Regions from separate parts of the Couchioplanes caeruleus genome, predicted to be linked through region 2. Evidence: predicted binding sites of a transcription regulator. Region 2 holds the regulator's gene; each other region holds the start of a gene.
What was found. Region 2 encodes HrcA, which represses chaperone genes, less so after heat shock. Its sites were predicted from a motif close to GGTTNGCACNCTCNNNNNGAGNGTGCNAACC; they were not measured.

Region 1 (4,176 bases), 1.4 Mb from region 2:
AGCAGGTCGAGCAGGGCGCGCAGCCATGGACCGGTGTCCGGCTGTGCGGTCGCCACGTGGAGCACGGGCGGGAGCAGGCTCAGGACGGGGTGGGCGACGTCGGCGTCGTGGCTGTAGCCGGCGCAGAGGATGCGGGTACGGGCGCCTGGCCCGTCGAGGCCCAGTGTCCCGTCCGGCTGGATGAGGCTGCGCTTGAGGTCCTCGTCGAACAAGCGCAACGGTATGCCCGGTTCGGTGGCGAGCTCGTGACGTACTCCGGCGGGCAGCAGGACGAGGTCGCCGGGGGTGAGCTGGCGGGGTGCCGCACCGTCGGTGGTGAACCAGCAGGTGCCGGCGACGACGGCGTGGAACGAGGCACCCTGGCGCGCGGGCAGCTCGATGCCCCACGGCGCACCAGCATCAAAGGTCGCCATCAGGGCGGCATCGACACGGGCCACCGCAAGCACGTCACCCAGCACGTCCATGCGTCGACAGTACGCGGCACGCAGATCGCTCTGCGAGCTTGGTGAGACGGCGGGATAAGAACGCGGGTGTATCGAGCATTGTTCGTTGCAGGTGTTGAGCCCCAGGGTGGTGGTCATGGAAATCACCTCCACCACTGCCCTCGTCACCGGCGCCAACCGCGGTCTGGGCCGCGCACTCGTGGACGCCCTCCTCGACCACGGCGCCGCCCGCGTGTACGCGGCCGCGCGCGACCCTCGCAGCGTCCGCGTCGACGACCGGATCGTCGCGGTCGCTGTCGACCTGACCGACGCCGAATCCATCGACAAGCTCGCCGCCGCCGCGACCGACGTCGACCTGTTGATCAACAACGCTGGTGCGGCCGCGTTCGCACCCGCCCTCGACGCCGACATCGACGCGGTCGCCCGAGAATTCGCGGTGAACTTCACCGGCCTGTACCAGATGATCCGCGCGTTCAGTCCCACTCTGACCGCCCGCCGAGGCGCTCTGGTGAACGTGCTGAGCCTGCTGTCCTACGCGCCCGCGCCGCCGATGGCGGGCTACTCGGCCTCCAAGGCCGCGGCCCATTCCCTCACCCTCGCGCTGCGCCCGGCCCTGACCCGCGCCGGCGTCCGCGTGCACGGCGTCTACCCCGCCGGCATCGACACCGACATGCTCGCCGGCCTCGACGAGGACAAGGCCGACCCGCGCGCCGTTGCCGACGCCATCCTCGACGGACTCGTCGCCGGTCAGCAAGACATCTATCCCGACCCTCGATCTGCCCAGATGGCTGAACTGTGGAACCGCGACCCCCGGGCCTTCACCGCCGCATTCGCCGCAATGGGCTCCTGACCACATCGGCCCCCAACCGAGTCACTCACGTTCCGTGAATGGCTTCGGTTGGGGGTTCATAGCGGTATCGCGGCTGAGCCGGGCCGCAGCCCCTCAATCATCAGCTACGAAATCTGGTCGACGGCTCGGGGCGTGAGGAGGTTTGCGGTTCGGCTACGTCGCAGCTCAGTGGCGGCGTGAAAGCCGTCGCAGTTGGGCGATACGCGCGGTACCGAAGGTTCTGCGGGCGATCTGCACGGCTCGGCGCGCTTGACAGTCTCGACCCAGCCGGCGAGCCCAGCTCCCCGAAGGGCCCGCGCGCCCCGCGTGCCATCTGTTCGGCGTAGCCGATGCGCCCACCTGATGCAGGTATCACACACATCCGGACCGAGTTGGCTCCTACCGACCTACTCGTTGTGGGCAACCCGACCGAGGCACACGTCGCGCCGTTGCCGACGTTCGTGGTCGCGTCGAACCATGCCGATCATCCGTCATGACCCGAGCGACGCAGGCCCATCTGCGCCGGCGCAACGCCGACGAACCTTCCTGATGCGGGAGGAGGCGTAGCGCTGACGGTGGCGCCGAGGCTGAGCGCACCGGCCCTCGTCTTGCGCTTCGCGGGAACAGGTGTTGCACTGGGACTAGCACTCGCGCTGTGTGAGTGCCAACCGAATGGGATGGACCCCCGGCAGGGGGACCGCAGCAGCGGTCATCGCAGGTCGGCCCGAGCAGGTGCTGCACGTGGGCACGACAATGGTGAGGATGATCCGCATGGCCAAGTTGATCCTTTTCGGTGAAGAGGCCCGTCGCGGCCTGGAACGGGGCATGAACGTCCTCGCCGACACGGTGAAGGTGACATTGGGTCCGAAGGGCCGCAACGTGGTGCTGGACGCGAAGTGGGGCGTGCCCACGATCACCAACGACGGGGTGAGCATCGCCAAGGAGATCGAGCTCGACGACCCGTACGAGAAGCTCGGCGCGCAACTGGTCAAGGAGGTCGCCAAGAAGACCGACGACGTGGCCGGGGACGGCACCACGACGGCGACCGTTCTGGCCCAGGCGCTGGTTCGCGAAGGGCTGCGCAACGTCGCAGCCGGCGCGAACCCGATCGCGCTCAAGCGCGGCATCGAGCAGGCCGTCGCCGCGGTGACCGAGGTGCTGTCCAATCAGGCCCAGGACGTGCAGACCAGAGAGCAGATCGCCGCTACGGCGTCGATCTCCGCGGGTGACACCACCGTCGGCGAAATCATCGCCGAAGCGTTGGACAAGGTCGGTAAGGAAGGCGTCATCACCGTCGAGGAAAGCAACACCTTCGGCCTGGAGCTTGAACTCACCGAGGGCATGCGCTTCGACAAGGGCTACATCTCGCCATACTTCGCCACCGACACCGGACGAATGGAAACCGTCCTCGACGACCCGTACCTGCTCGTCGTCGAGCACAAGATCTCGAACCTCCACGACCTGCTCCCGATCCTGGAGAAGGTCATGCAGTCCGGAAAGCCGCTGGCGATCATCGCTGAGGACCTCGAGGGCGAGGCCCTCGCCACCCTGGTCGTCAACAACATCCGTGGCACCTTCACATCGGTCGCCGTCAAGGCGCCCGGCTTCGGCGAGCGCCGCACGGCCATGCTCGGCGACCTCGCCATACTCACCGGCGCCCAGGTCATCAGCCACACGGTGGGCCTCACTCTGGACAACGCGACGCTGGACATGCTCGGACGGGCGCGCAGGGTCGTCGTCACCAGGGACGAGACCACCATCGTGGACGGCGCCGGAGACGCCGCACAGATCGCCGGCCGGGTCAGCCGACTCCGCACCGAGATCGACAACAGCGACTCCGACTACGACCGCGAGAAGCTGCAGGAGCGCCTGGCCAAACTGGCCGGCGGCGTCGCGGTGATCAAAGTCGGCGCGGCCACGGAAGTCGAGCTCAAGGAACGCAAACACCGCATCGAGGACGCCGTCCGCAACGCCAAGGCCGCCGTCGAGGAAGGGCTACTAGCGGGCGGCGGGGTGGCTCTGGCCAACGCCGCTCACACCGGCTTCGACAAGCTCGACCTGACCGGTGACGAAGCCACCGGGGCAAACATCGTTCGGGTCGCGCTCACCGCACCGCTCAGACAGATCGCCGTCAACGCAGGCCTCGAAGGCGGCGTCGCCGTCGAGAAGGTCAACGCACTTCCGGCTGGCCACGGCCTCAACGCCATCACCGGCGAGTACGTCGACATGATCAAGGCAGGCATCGTGGAACCGGCCAAGGTAACCCGTTCCGCGCTGCAGAACGCCGCCTCGATCGCCGCGCTGTTCCTCACCACCGAAGTCCTTGTCGCCGACAAGCTCTAACCGTCACTGTCCGGCCTCGGCCGGCCGACACCATGCCCGCATCGCGGTCCATCTGTGAGCCTGAGCGGCGGCGATGAAACACAGCGCTGGGTTCAACGCTGTGCTTTGCCAGCGCACTCTCCCTCACCCACAATCCAGCCCGCAAGGGCGAACGGAGGCGCCATGGCTACAGCAACGTGCGTAAAGAAGACCATCGTGGTGGCGACACTACGATCGCGGGACCTTGCCGGCAGGGCCGACTGGGTCGAGAAGGAGCTACCCGCGCTCATCGACACGGCGCGGAACGCTTCGCTGCTGCGAACCCTCGGGATCGACGTCCAGGCCCTGACATCTGATGCCTCGCCCGAATACGACGCGGTCAATTCAGAGTGAGCGAACCGGCCCGGGACCTGACATGACGATCGATCTCCGGCGCAAGCGGACGGTCGGCCGCGCGCCCCGCGGCATGGCGCGCGGCCGACCGGCGGGTCAAGGTGACGGTCCACGGCACCGGTGCCGACCTGTCCTGGGATCATGGACCCACCACGTCGTCGGCCGCGGCGACGACGGCCGGCTCGAGCC
Region 2 (4,176 bases):
AGCCACGTCGGCGGGGTGCGGTGGTGGAACGTCAAGCACCCTTCCGCGTACGCGAAGAGGCTGGCCGACGGGGTCTCGCCCGGGCTCGGCCGGGAGGTGCTGACCGGCGAGGACCGCAGGATCGAGGAGGTCATGCTGCGGCTGCGGCTCGCCGAGGGGCTGCCGCTCGGCCTGGCCCGGGAGGACGGGGCGCGGCGGGCCTTGGCGGACGGGCTTCTGGAGCCGATCCCGTACGGGCGGGGCCGGGCCGTTCTCACCCTGCGGGGCCGCCTCCTGGCGGATGCCGTGATCCGCGACCTCGTCTGACTCGTCTGGCGGGGCGGCACCGCCGAGAGCCGGCGCCGCCCATCGCACTACTTGATCATCGAGACCGACATCGGATAGTTGTACGGCTCGTTGTTGCTCGCCTTCACGCCGGCGATGACGCCCAGGATCGTGGCGACCAGCCAGGCCCCGATGGCGACGAAGATGCCGATGCCGATGCAGATCGTGGCGTAGCCGATGACCGCGATGATCGTCCAGAGGAGCTGGAAGTTCAGCGCCTTGACCGCCTCGGCCCGTACGTACGGCGACTGATTGCCCTTGGCGAGCATGGCGACCAGTGGGGCGATCCAGCCGGAGCAGCCGCCGCCGAGGAAGGCACCCGCCGCACCACCGAAGTGCGCGACCAGGATCCAGGTCTTCTCGTCGCCGCCGCCCGGGCCGTAGCCGTGCGGCGGGTAGCCGGGCTGCTGGCCGTAGGCGCCGGGAGCGCCGTAGGGCTGTCCGGGCGGCGGGCCGCCGTACGGGGCGCCGGAACCGGGCGGGGGACCGTATCCGCCCGCGCCGGAGGTGGGCGGCGGGGGAGTCGTGCCGTAGGGCGGGGGCTGAGGGGCTCCGTAGGTGGGGGGCGGCGGCGGGGCGGCCCCGGTGGGGTCGCTGCCCGGATATGGGTTGAGCGGCGCGGTGGGGTCCGAGGGATTTCCCTCACCGGGCGGGCGCGGCGGTTCAGTCATGGCGAACACGGTATGACCGCAGGTCGGTCGTGGCGAGGGCAACACCCGAGGTAGCCCGAAGAATAGACACTCGGCTAAGTAGCTCCCACATCATCGGTCGATCATCGCGCGCGGGCCAGGTGCGTCGTAGACTGGCACTCGACTCGACGGAGTGCCAGGGACAAGAGGGAGGGGTCATGAGTCTCGATGACCGCAAGCTCGAGGTGCTCCGTGCCATCGTCGAGGACTACGTTGCCACCCAGGAGCCGGTCGGCAGCAAGGCCCTGGTCGAGCGCCGCCAGCTCGGCGTCTCCCCGGCCACCGTCCGCAACGACATGGCCGTGCTGGAGGAGGAGGGCTACATCCGCCAGCCGCACACCAGCGCGGGCCGGGTGCCCACCGACGCCGGCTACCGACTCTTCGTGGACCGGTTGTCGCGGGTCAAGGCGCTGAGTCCGGCCGAGCGCAGGGCCATCGAGCGGTTCCTCGCCGGCGCGGTCGACCTGGACGACGTGGTGCACCGCACGGTGCGCCTGCTCGCCCAGCTCACCCGCCAGGTCGCCGTCGTGCAGTATCCGAGCCTCTCGCGCTCCGCCGTGCGCCACCTCGAGCTGGTGCCGATCTCCAGCACCCGGCTCATGCTCGTGATGATCGCCGACACCGGCCGGGTCGAGCAGCGGCTCCTCGAGCTGCCCCAGCCGACCCACCCCGACGACGTGCTGGACATGCGGCGCAAGGTCAACGCCAAGCTGACCGGGGTGAAGCTCGCCGACACGCCGCCGCTGGTGCAGGCCCTGGTCGACGAGTCCGCCCCGGAGAAGCGCAGCACGATGGCGTGCGTGGCCTCCGTGCTCATGGAGACCCTGGTCGAGCGCAGTGACGAACGTCTCGCCCTGGCCGGCACGGCCAACCTGACCCGCGGCGGCGTCCTGGACTTCCAGGGCTCGCTGCGCCCGGTGCTGGAAGCCCTGGAGGAGGAGGTCATCCTGCTCAAGCTCATCGGCGAGGTGGAGCCGAGCACGACTCGGGTCCGCATCGGCGACGAGAACGAGATCGACAATCTGCGGGCGGCGTCGGTGGTGAGCACCGGTTACGGACCGGGTACGACAATCGTTGGTGGCCTCGGCGTGCTGGGGCCGACCCGGATGGACTACCCCGGCACCATCGCCACCGTGCGCGCCGTGGCACGCTACGTTGGCGATCTGCTGGCCCAGAACTGAAACAGGCAGCACGGCACTGACGCACAAGCGACGACGGTCTCCGGCGCTTTACCGCGCGGGGCAGACATGAGGACTCGAAACCCTGTGGCCAAGGACTACTACGGAATTCTCGGCATCAGCCGCGAAGCCACCGACGACGAGATCAAGCGTGCCTACCGCAAGCTGGCCCGTCAGTACCACCCGGACGTCAATCCGGACCCTGAGGCGCACGAGAAGTTCAAGGACATCAACGCCGCCTACGAGGTCCTCTCCGACGACCAGAAGCGGCAGATCGTCGACCTGGGCGGCGACCCCCTCGCCCCCGGCGGCGGCGCGGGCGCGGGCCCGGGCGGTCCCGGCGGCGCCGGCCCGTTCGTCGGCTTCCAGGACATCATGGACGCGTTCTTCGGCACGGCCGCGGGAGGCGGCGGTGCCCGGGGTCCGCGGCCGCGCACGCGGCCCGGTGCCGACGCCATCCTGCGCCTGGAACTCGACCTGGTCGAGACCGCGTTCGGGGTCGAGGCGCCGATCACGGTCGACACCGCGGTGCTCTGCACCCAGTGCTCCGGCGCCGGCACCGCGCCCGGCACCCACCTGGCCACCTGCGAGACCTGTGGCGGCCGGGGCGAGGTCCAGTCGGTGCAGCGCACCTTCCTGGGCCAGGTCGTCTCGTCGCGCCCCTGTCAGAACTGCCAGGGCCACGGCACGGTCATCCCGCAGCCCTGCCCGACCTGCGCCGGCGACGGCCGGATCCGGACCCGGCGCTCGCTGACCGTCAAGATCCCGGCCGGCGTCGAGGACGGCATGCGGATCCGCCTGGCCCAGCAGGGCGAGGTGGGCCCCGGCGGCGGCACGGCCGGCGACCTCTACGTGGAGATCCACGAGCGTCCGCACGACGTCTACTCCCGCAAGGGCGACGACCTGCACTGCCGGGTCACGCTGCCGATGACGGCCGCGGCCCTGGGCACCCGACTGACCATCAAGACCCTCGACTCGGAGGAGAACATCGAGGTCAAGCCCGGCACCCAGCCGGCATCGACCCTGCGGGTACGCGGCAAGGGCGTGCCGCATCTGCGCGGGCAGGGCCGCGGCGACCTCTTCGTGCACCTGGACGTGAAGACCCCGACCAAGCTCACCGCCGACCAGGAGCGGATGCTGCGCGACTTCGCCAAGACGCGCGGCGAGGACGTGGCCGAGCTGAGCAAGCAGGGCGGGTTCTTCTCGCGCATGCGGGACGCCTTCAACGGCCACTGACCGTGTCCGCACCCCTGTTCCTCGTCGAGGACCTGCCTACCTCCCGGCGCTTCACGCTGTCGGGCCGGGAAGGTCATCACGCTGCCGACGTGCAGCGACTCCGGACCGGTGAGGCGCTCATCCTCGCCGACGGGCGGGGTGGCTCGGTGCGCGCCGAGGTCACCGGGGTCGGCCGGGGCAGCGTCGACGTCGAGGTCGGGGAGCGGACCTTCGCCCCGGCGCCGGATCCTCGGCTGGTCGTCGTGCAGGGGATCGCGAAGGGAGACCGTGGCGAGCTCGCCGTGCAGGCGATGACGGAGATCGGGGTCGACGAGATCGTGCCCTGGGCCGCGTCGCGGTCGGTGGCGCAGTGGCGCGGCGACCGGGGCGTACGCGCCCGGGAGAAGTGGGTCTCCACCGCGCGCGAGGCGGCCAAGCAGGCGCGCCGGCCCTGGCTGCCGGTGGTCTCCGGCGACCCCGACGTGCCGACCAAGCAGGCCGCCGCGCGGCTGTCGGCCGCCACTGCCGCCTTCGTGCTGCACGAGGAGGCGACCGACCGGCTGACCGCGGCGAAGCTGCCGGCCGCGGGGGAGATCGTGCTGGTCGTCGGCCCGGAGGGCGGGATCAGCGACCAGGAGGTGGGCGCGTTCGTCGCCGCCGGCGCGCAGCCGGTGCGGCTCGGCGACGCGGTGCTGCGGACCTCCACCGCCGGAGTGGCCGCGCTCGCCGTCCTGTCGGCGCTGCTCGACCGCTGGTGAGAGCCTGCTCAC
Region 3 (4,176 bases), 670 kb from region 2:
CCTCCGGTACTCCGCAAAGTGACGCTAGGTCACGTTGCGCTCCGAATCTGGTACTTTTCCGGTTTCGCCCGCCCTCAGCCCCGGATGCGGGCGGTGTGGGCGCCGGTCAGCCGGACCAGGTCTTCCGGCGCCAGCGACACCTGCAGACCGCGGCGGCCGGCCGAGACGTACATCCGCGGCAACTCCAGCGCCGAGTCGTCGATCACCGTGGGTAGACGTCTGCGCTGTCCCAGCGGGCTGATGCCGCCGCGCACATAGCCGCTGCTGCGCTCCGCGGCCGCCCGGTCGGCGAGCGTCGCCCGCTTCCCGCCGGCCGCACCGGCCAGGGCCTTGAGATCCACCTCGCCGGCCACCGGCACGACGGCCACCGTCAGCGCGCCGTCGACCTCGGCGATCAGCGTCTTGAACAGCGACTCCGGCGGCACCCCCAGCGCCTCGGCGACCAGCGCGCCGTAGTTCGGCGCCTCCGGCGAGACGTCGTACGGGTGCAGCTCGTGCGGCACCTTCTCCGCGGACAGCAGTACGGTCGCCGGCGTCCCGGCCGCCTTCTTGGCCATGACCAGCGAGGCTATCGGCAGAGCACCACGGTCGGTGCACCCGCCACCCGGGTCAGCACCACCGACGCCGATGCGTCGCCGCGCAGCCGCAGGTCGCGGCGCAACTGCTCGGGCTCCAGCGCGGAACCCCGCTTGCGGATCTCGACCCGGCCCACGCCGCGCTCCCGCAGCAGCGCGCGCAGCCGCTTGAGCGAGAACGGCAGCACGTCGGTGACCTCCAGCCGGCGGGCGAACGCGGTGTCGACGCTTTCGTCGGTGTAGACGTACGCGATCTGCGGGTCGGCCAGCCGCCCCCCGATCCCGGCCGCGAACTCGGCGACCAGATGCGAGCGGACCACGGCCGGGTCCGGGTCGTACAGGAATCGCCCGACCGTGCCGACCGGCGCGGCCTGCTCGCCGGAGCCGTGCAGCGTGCCTCCCCCTGGCAGGAGCACCGCCCGCCGCGGGAACTCCGCGAGCGGCCCGCACCAGAACGCCGCCTCCACCAGATCGCCGTCGACGCTGACCCACTCGCCCTCGGCCCCCGCGGGCAGCAGGGCGTGGTCGATGCCGGGCGCCAGCTTCAGCACCGTCCGCGGCACGCGGCCGGGCAGCGCGGCGACGAAGTCCCACGGGGGCGACCACGCCCGGGGATCCATGACCCGGCCGCGTCCGGCCCGCCGGCGGGCCGGGTCGGCGAAGACCGCGTCGAACCTCTCCACCTCGACGGAGGTCGCATCGGCGCACTCCACGGTCACCATTTCGGCGAGGCCGGCGGCGGCCGCGTTCGCCTCGGCGAGGGCGGCGGTCAGCGGGTCGGCGTCGACCGCGTACACCCGGATGCCCTGGCGGGCCGCCGCCAGCGCGTCGGAGCCCAGCCCGCAGCCCAGGTCGGCGAGGGTGGCGACGCCCGCCGCGCGCAGCCGCGCGGCGCGGCGCTCCGCCACCACGGCCCGGGTCGCCTGCTCGAAGCCGGCCCGGGTGAAGAACATCGCGGCCGCGTCCGCGCCGAACTTGCCCTCGGCGCGTCGTCGCAGGTCGGCCTGGGTGAGCGCGGCGGCGGCGAGCGGCGCCGCGATGCCACGGGCGCGCAGGGCCGAGGCCGCGGCGAGCGGGTCGGTGCCGGTCACCCCGGCCGCGGCCGCGAGCGCCGCGGACCCTTCCGGGGTACGCAGGGAGGCGAGCAGTTCCAAGTCCACGCGGAGTCATTCTGCCGTGTTGGCACTCTCCTTGACGGAGTGCTAGTTCCGGCATAATCTCCGATTAGCACTCTCAACCTGAGGGTGCCAGCGCGCGCCCCGACCGGGGGAGTGCGCTTGCGCCAGGCGGACCGGCACCCGCGACGACGGCCCCGCCCGGTGGCATGAGGCATGAGATCGGCCGACGCTGGCCGGCGAAACCTGTACCCAGGAGGGTATGCCCGTGACTACCGCGACCAAGGTTGCGATCAAGCCGCTCGAGGACCGCATCGTGGTCCAGGCGAACGAGGCCGAGACCACGACGGCTTCCGGCCTCGTGATCCCCGACACCGCCAAGGAGAAGCCGCAGGAGGGCACCGTCCTCGCCGTCGGCCCCGGCCGGATCGACGACAAGGGTAACCGCGTCCCGATCGACGTGAAGGTCGGCGAGACCGTCCTCTACTCGAAGTACGGCGGCACCGAGGTCAAGTACGCCGGCGAGGAGTACCTGGTGCTCTCCGCCCGTGACGTCCTCGCGGTCATCGAGAAGTGACCTACTGACAGTGCTTCCCGCCCTGGCCCGCGTCTCGGGTCAGGGCGGTGGTGCGTGAAGGGACCATTACATGGCGAAGATCCTCAGCTTCTCTGACGACGCCCGGCACCTGCTGGAGCACGGCGTCAACACGCTCGCCGACACGGTCAAGGTCACCCTCGGCCCGCGCGGCCGCAACGTCGTCCTCGACAAGAAGTTCGGCGCGCCGACGATCACCAACGACGGCGTCACCATCGCCAAGGAGATCGAGCTCACCGACCCGTACGAGAACCTCGGTGCCCAGCTCGTCAAGGAGGTGGCGACCAAGACCAACGACGTCGCCGGCGACGGCACCACCACGGCCACCGTGCTCGCCCAGGCGCTGGTCCGCGAGGGCCTGCGCAACGTGACGGCCGGTGCCAACCCCATCGCCCTCAAGCGCGGCATGGACCAGGCGGCCGAGGCCGTCTCCAAGGCGCTGCTGGCCAAGGCTGTCGAGGTCGCCGACCACAAGTCGGTCGCCAACGTCGCCACCATCTCGGCCCAGGACGCCACCATCGGCGAGCTGATCGCCGAGGCCATGGACCGGGTCGGCCGCGACGGTGTCATCACCGTCGAGGAGGGCTCCGCGCTCAGCACCGAGCTCGTCGTCACCGAGGGCCTGCAGTTCGACAAGGGCTTCATCTCGCCGAACTTCGTGACCGACGCCGAGGCGCAGGAGGCCGTGCTCGAGGACGCGTACATCCTCATCACGACCCAGAAGATCTCCAGCGTCGAGGAGCTGCTGCCGCTGCTGGAGAAGGTCCTCCAGGCCGGCAAGCCGCTGCTCATCATCGCCGAGGACGTCGACGGCCAGGCGCTGTCCACCCTCGTGGTCAACGCGCTGCGCAAGACCTTCAAGGTCGCCGCCGTGAAGGCGCCCGGCTTCGGGGACCGCCGCAAGGCGATGCTGCAGGACATGGCGATCGCGACCGGCGGCGAGCTCATCGCCCCCGAGCTCGGCTACAAGCTCGACCAGGTCACCATCGACATGCTGGGCACCGCCCGGCGCGTCGTGGTCGACAAGGAGAACACCACCATCGTCGACGGCGGTGGCAAGAAGTCCGAGATCGAGGACCGCGTCGCGCAGATCCGCAAGGAGATCGAGGCGTCGGACTCGGACTGGGACCGCGAGAAGCTCTCCGAGCGGCTGGCCAAGCTCTCCGGCGGCATCGCCGTGATCCAGGCCGGCGCGGCGACCGAGGTCGAGATGAAGGAGCGCAAGCACCGCATCGAGGACGCCATCGCGGCGACCAAGGCCGCGGTCGAGGAGGGCACCGTGCCCGGCGGCGGCGCCGCCCTGGCGCACGTCGTCTCCGCGCTCGACGGCGACCTCGGCCTCACCGGCGAGGAGGCGATCGGCGTGTCGATCGTCCGCAAGGCGCTGGTCGAGCCGCTGCGCTGGATCGCGCAGAACGCCGGCCACGACGGCTACGTCGTGGTGGGCAAGGTCGCCGACCTGAAGTGGGGTCACGGCCTCAACGCGGCCACCGACGAGTACGTCGACCTGGCCGCCTCCGGCATCATCGACCCGGTCAAGGTGACCCGCAACGCGGTCTCCAACGCCGTGTCGATCGCCGGCCTGCTGCTCACCACGGAGAGCCTCGTGGTGGAGAAGCCGGCCGCGCCGGAGGCCGCCGCCGGCGGCGGCCACGGGCACAGCCACGGTGGCCACGGCCACCAGCACGGCCCGGGCTTCTGACCGGACGGGCTTTGCCCGACAACGGGTGAAGGGCGCGTCGCTTCCGCGGCGCGCCCTTTCTCGTGTGTGATGCAAGCTTCACCGGGGGAAGGGTGCGTAGATGATCGTCGTCGTGGAGGGCCCCACGGCGGCCGGGAAAACCTCCTGGTGCCGCCGGTACGTGGGTAGATCCGTCGCCGAGCACAGGAT
Region 4 (4,176 bases), 2.4 Mb from region 2:
GGGCTTGTCCGCCACGACCGCCTCGGTCGTGAGGAACAGGGCGGCGATCGACGCGGCGTTCTGCAGCGCCGAGCGGGTGACCTTGGCCGGGTCGATGATGCCCGCGGCCAGCAGGTCCACGTACTCGCCGTTGGCGGCGTTGAGGCCCCAACCGGACTCGAGGTTGCGGACCTTCTCCACCACGACGCCGCCCTCGAGGCCGGCGTTCACGGCGATCTGACGCAGCGGGGCGTCGAGCGCGACCTTGACGATGTTGGCACCGGTGGCCTCGTCGCCGGACAGGTCCAGCTTGTCGAACGCGGTCTTGCCGGCCTGCACCAGCGCCACGCCACCGCCGGGCACGATGCCCTCCTCGACGGCCGCCTTCGCGTTGCGCACGGCGTCCTCGATGCGGTGCTTGCGCTCCTTGAGCTCGACCTCGGTGGCCGCGCCGACCTTGATGACCGCCACGCCGCCGGCCAGCTTGGCCAGGCGCTCCTGCAGCTTCTCGCGGTCGTAGTCGGAGTCCGACTTCTCGATCTCGGCGCGGATCTGGTTGACCCGGCCCTGGATCTGCTCGGCGTTGCCGGCACCGTCGACGATCGTCGTCTCGTCCTTGGTGATGACGACCTTGCGGGCCTGGCCCAGCAGGCTCAGGTCGGCGGCGTCGAGCTTGAGGCCGACCTCCTCGCTGATGACCGTGCCGCCGGTGAGGATGGCGATGTCGTCCAGCATGGCCTTGCGGCGGTCACCGAAGCCCGGGGCCTTGACGGCGACGGACTTGAAGGTGCCACGGACCTTGTTGACGACCAGGGTCGCCAGGGCCTCGCCCTCGACGTCCTCGGCGATGATGATCAGCGGCTTGCCGCCCTGCATGACCTTCTCGAGGACGGGCAGCAGGTCCTTGACCGCGGAGATCTTGCTGTTCGCGATGAGGATGTACGGGTCGTCGAAGACGGCCTCCATCCGCTCGGCGTCGGTCATGAAGTACGCCGAGATGTAGCCCTTGTCGAAGCGCATACCCTCGGTGAGCTCGAGCTCGAGCCCGAAGGTGTTGCTCTCCTCGACGGTGATGACGCCTTCCTTGCCGACCTTGTCCATGGCCTCGGCGATGATCTCGCCGACCGTGGAGTCACCGGCGGAGATGGAGGCGGTGGAGGCGATCTGCTCCTTGGTCTCCACGTCCTTGGCGAGCTGCGAGAGACCCTCGGAGACGCTGGCCACGGCGGCCTCGATGCCCCGCTTCAGGGCCATCGGGTTCGCGCCGGCCGCGACGTTGCGCAGACCCTCACGGACCAGCGCCTGGGCGAGGACGGTCGCCGTCGTCGTGCCGTCACCGGCAACGTCGTCGGTCTTCTTCGCGACCTCCTTGACCAGCTCGGCGCCGATCTTCTCGTAGGAGTCCTCGAGCTCGATCTCCTTGGCGATCGACACACCATCGTTGGTGATGGTGGGCGCGCCCCACTTCTTCTCGAGCACGACGTTGCGGCCCTTGGGGCCGAGCGTCACCTTGACGGCGTCGGCGAGCTGGTTCATGCCCCGCTCGAGGCCGCGACGAGCTTCCTCGTCGAATGCGATGATCTTGGCCATACGGCTGTGTCCTCCTGGACGTTCGCGGTGCCGGGCCTGCTCGGCCCCGCCCTCCGCACGGTGAGGAAACGCTGCGGACGTCACCACCTGGCGATGCGACGTCCTCAGGTCGAGCCGGATAGCCCGCGACGACCGGTCCCGTGCCCCGGCACCGATGGCGGCGCCGTGGCCGCGACCCCACCGTCCCGACCTGCTGGCACTCACATGTCGCGAGTGCCAAGGACTTGTTTAGCACTCTCGTGGGTCGAGTGCAAGGACAACGACCACCCGCGGGGGCCCCCGGAGGGGTCGGGCGGACCCGCCGGGATTCCGCGTCCCGCTTGCCTGGTCCGGCGTCACCGGGTAGGCAGGCAGCATGACCAGCACGCTGGCGCCGGCACTGACCGTGCACCGGGTGACACCCGGCGACGCGGCCCGGATGCGCGCGCTGCGGCTGGAGATGCTTGCCGACAGCCCGCTCGCATTCCTCGAGACGCTGGCACAGGCGGCGGCCCGGCCGCACGCCGACTACCGACGCCGGATCGTGCAGGCGTCGTCGGGGGTGCAGCTCGCCCAGTTCGTCGCCGACCCGGCGCCTCGACGCGGCGGGAGCACGAGGCCGGGCGACCGGCTGATCGGACACGCCGGCGGCACGGTGCTGCCCGAGGATCCGGCCGCGACGGTGGTCTTCGCGGTCTACGTCACACCGACGCACCGCGGCCGGGGAGTGCTCGCCTCCCTCGTGGAGGCGGTGGCCGAGTGGTCACTCTCGGCGGGTCGGCGGGAGCTCATGCTGGAGGTCGTGATCGGCAACGACCGGGCGGTCCGGGCCTACGAGCGACTGGGCTTCGAGGACACCGGGGTGCGGGTGCCGCACCCGGTCGTCCCCGGGCTGCGGGAGCTCCAGATGCGCCGCCGGGCATGACCACCGGGCCGTCCCGCCGGTGGCCGCTGGCGCGGTCCCTGCTCACGGCGGTCAACGGCACCACAGTGGCCGGCCTGGCCGTCGCCGTCCTCACCGGTGCGAGGATCCGCCGCGGGCGCGACGGCATCCTGGTCGCCGAGGGATACCGGCGCAGGCTGCCGCCCGCGACCTGCTTCACCGTCGGTTCGGTGATCATCACCCGCAGGACCGCGGAGTGGCTGCTGCACGAGGACCGCGCCGACCTGCTGGCCCACGAGAGCCGGCATGCGGGTCAGTACGCCGTCCTCGGCCCGCTGTTCTGGCCCGCCTACTGGGCGGCGTGCGGCTATTCGTGGATGGCGACGGGCAGTTACGGCAGCCGCAACGTCTTCGAGCGGCACGCCGGCCTCGACAAGGGCGGTTACGCGGAGGCGGCACTGCGTCCCTGGATCAGCAAACTGCTGCGGAAACGCTGAGAATTTGGTCGGGAGGACGCGCGCACAGCGCCTCCGGCACTGGGTCGTTGGGCCCCGAGAGATTGTCGCCAAGCTCGAAGGTGGGGCCACGTACGGCGTCGCGTCCTCCCGCGTAGAGCATCCTGCCGACCTCGAGATCCTCGCGCAAGCCCTCGCGGGAAGGAATTCCTGACGTACGGCAGATAGCTAGCTACACACTGTTATCCAAGCAGCCCGGCATCGCGCGCGCCGCGCAGCGAGGGCTTGATCCGGTGGGTCGGGCCGACCAGCTCGGAGACCGCGTCGATGGTCTTGAGGCCCTCGCCGGTGTTGTAGACGACCGTCTCCTTCTCGGGGTCGAGCTTGCCGCTCTCCACGAGCTTCTTCAGCACCGCCACGGTCGTGCCGCCGGCCGTCTCCGCGAAGATGCCGGTGGTCCGGGCGAGCAGGCGGATGCCTTCGCGGATCTCGTCGTCGTCGGCGTAGTCCATCCAGCCGCCGGTCCGCCGGACCGCCTCGATCGCGTACGCGCCCGCCGCCGGGTCCCCGATGTTCAGAGACTTCGCGATGCCGGTCGGCTTGACCGGAACGATCTGGTCGGTGCCGCCGTGCAGGGCGACGGCGATGGGGTTGCAGCCGGCCGACTGGGCGCCGAAGACCGTCCAGCCTCCCTCGGGCGCCTCGACCAGGCCGATCTCGACCAGCTCACTGAAGGCCTTGTCCACCTTGGTGAGCAGCTCCCCCGACGCCATCGGGATGACCACCTGGGCGGGGATGCGCCAGCCGAGCTGCTCGGCCACCTCGTAGCCGAGGGTCTTGGAGCCCTCGGCGTAGAACGGGCGCACGTTGACGTTGACGAACGCGGTGTCCTCGAACTCGTCGGTGTCCACGAGCTCGCTGCAGAGCCGGTTGACGTCGTCGTACGAGCCCTCGATCGCCACCAGGTCGCCGCCGTACACCGCCGAGGTGATGACCTTGCCGGGCTCGAGGTCGCTCGGGATGAAGACGATGCTCGGCACTCCGGCGCGGGCGGCGTGCGCGGCCACGGAGTTGGCCAGGTTGCCCGTGGAGGCGCAGGCGAAGCGGGTGAAGCCGAGCTCCCGGGCGGCGGTGAGGGCGACGGAGACGACCCGGTCCTTGAACGAGTGGGTCGGATTGGCCGAGTCGTCCTTGACCCACAGCGGCGCGCGCAAGCCGATCTCCGCGGCCAGGGCGGGCGCCTCGACCAGCGGGGTCAGCCCCGGGTCGAGGGTGACCCGGGTGGACGGG

Region 1: groL (chaperonin GroEL) is a predicted target of HrcA. The motif match lies at 1,912-1,942, and genes of this name have one in related genera.
Region 3: groES (co-chaperone GroES) is a predicted target of HrcA. The motif match lies at 1,798-1,828, and genes of this name have one in related genera.
Region 4: groL (chaperonin GroEL) is a predicted target of HrcA. The motif match lies at 1,761-1,791, and genes of this name have one in related genera.

What each region holds. Positions count from the first base shown of each region.
Region 1 covers NZ_RJKL01000001.1:1,288,632-1,292,807, forward strand. The annotation lists gene EDD30_RS05630 (AraC family transcriptional regulator) at 1-464, opposite strand, end outside; gene EDD30_RS05635 (SDR family NAD(P)-dependent oxidoreductase) at 580-1,293, shown strand; gene groL (chaperonin GroEL) at 2,044-3,615, shown strand; gene EDD30_RS05645 (hypothetical protein) at 3,778-3,987, shown strand.
Region 2 covers NZ_RJKL01000001.1:2,670,118-2,674,293, reverse strand. The annotation lists gene hemW (radical SAM family heme chaperone HemW) at 1-306, shown strand, start outside; gene EDD30_RS11735 (DUF4870 domain-containing protein) at 354-995, opposite strand; gene hrcA (heat-inducible transcriptional repressor HrcA) at 1,172-2,194, shown strand; gene dnaJ (molecular chaperone DnaJ) at 2,279-3,427, shown strand; gene EDD30_RS11720 (16S rRNA (uracil(1498)-N(3))-methyltransferase) at 3,430-4,164, shown strand.
Region 3 covers NZ_RJKL01000001.1:3,343,339-3,347,514, reverse strand. The annotation lists gene ybaK (Cys-tRNA(Pro) deacylase) at 75-557, opposite strand; gene EDD30_RS14775 (class I SAM-dependent methyltransferase) at 569-1,735, opposite strand; gene groES (co-chaperone GroES) at 1,953-2,267, shown strand; gene groL (chaperonin GroEL) at 2,338-3,987, shown strand; gene EDD30_RS14760 (hypothetical protein) at 4,088-4,176, shown strand, end outside.
Region 4 covers NZ_RJKL01000001.1:5,044,282-5,048,457, reverse strand. The annotation lists gene groL (chaperonin GroEL) at 1-1,569, opposite strand, end outside; gene EDD30_RS22415 (GNAT family N-acetyltransferase) at 1,925-2,473, shown strand; gene EDD30_RS22410 (hypothetical protein) at 2,470-2,928, shown strand; gene thrC (threonine synthase) at 3,129-4,176, opposite strand, start outside.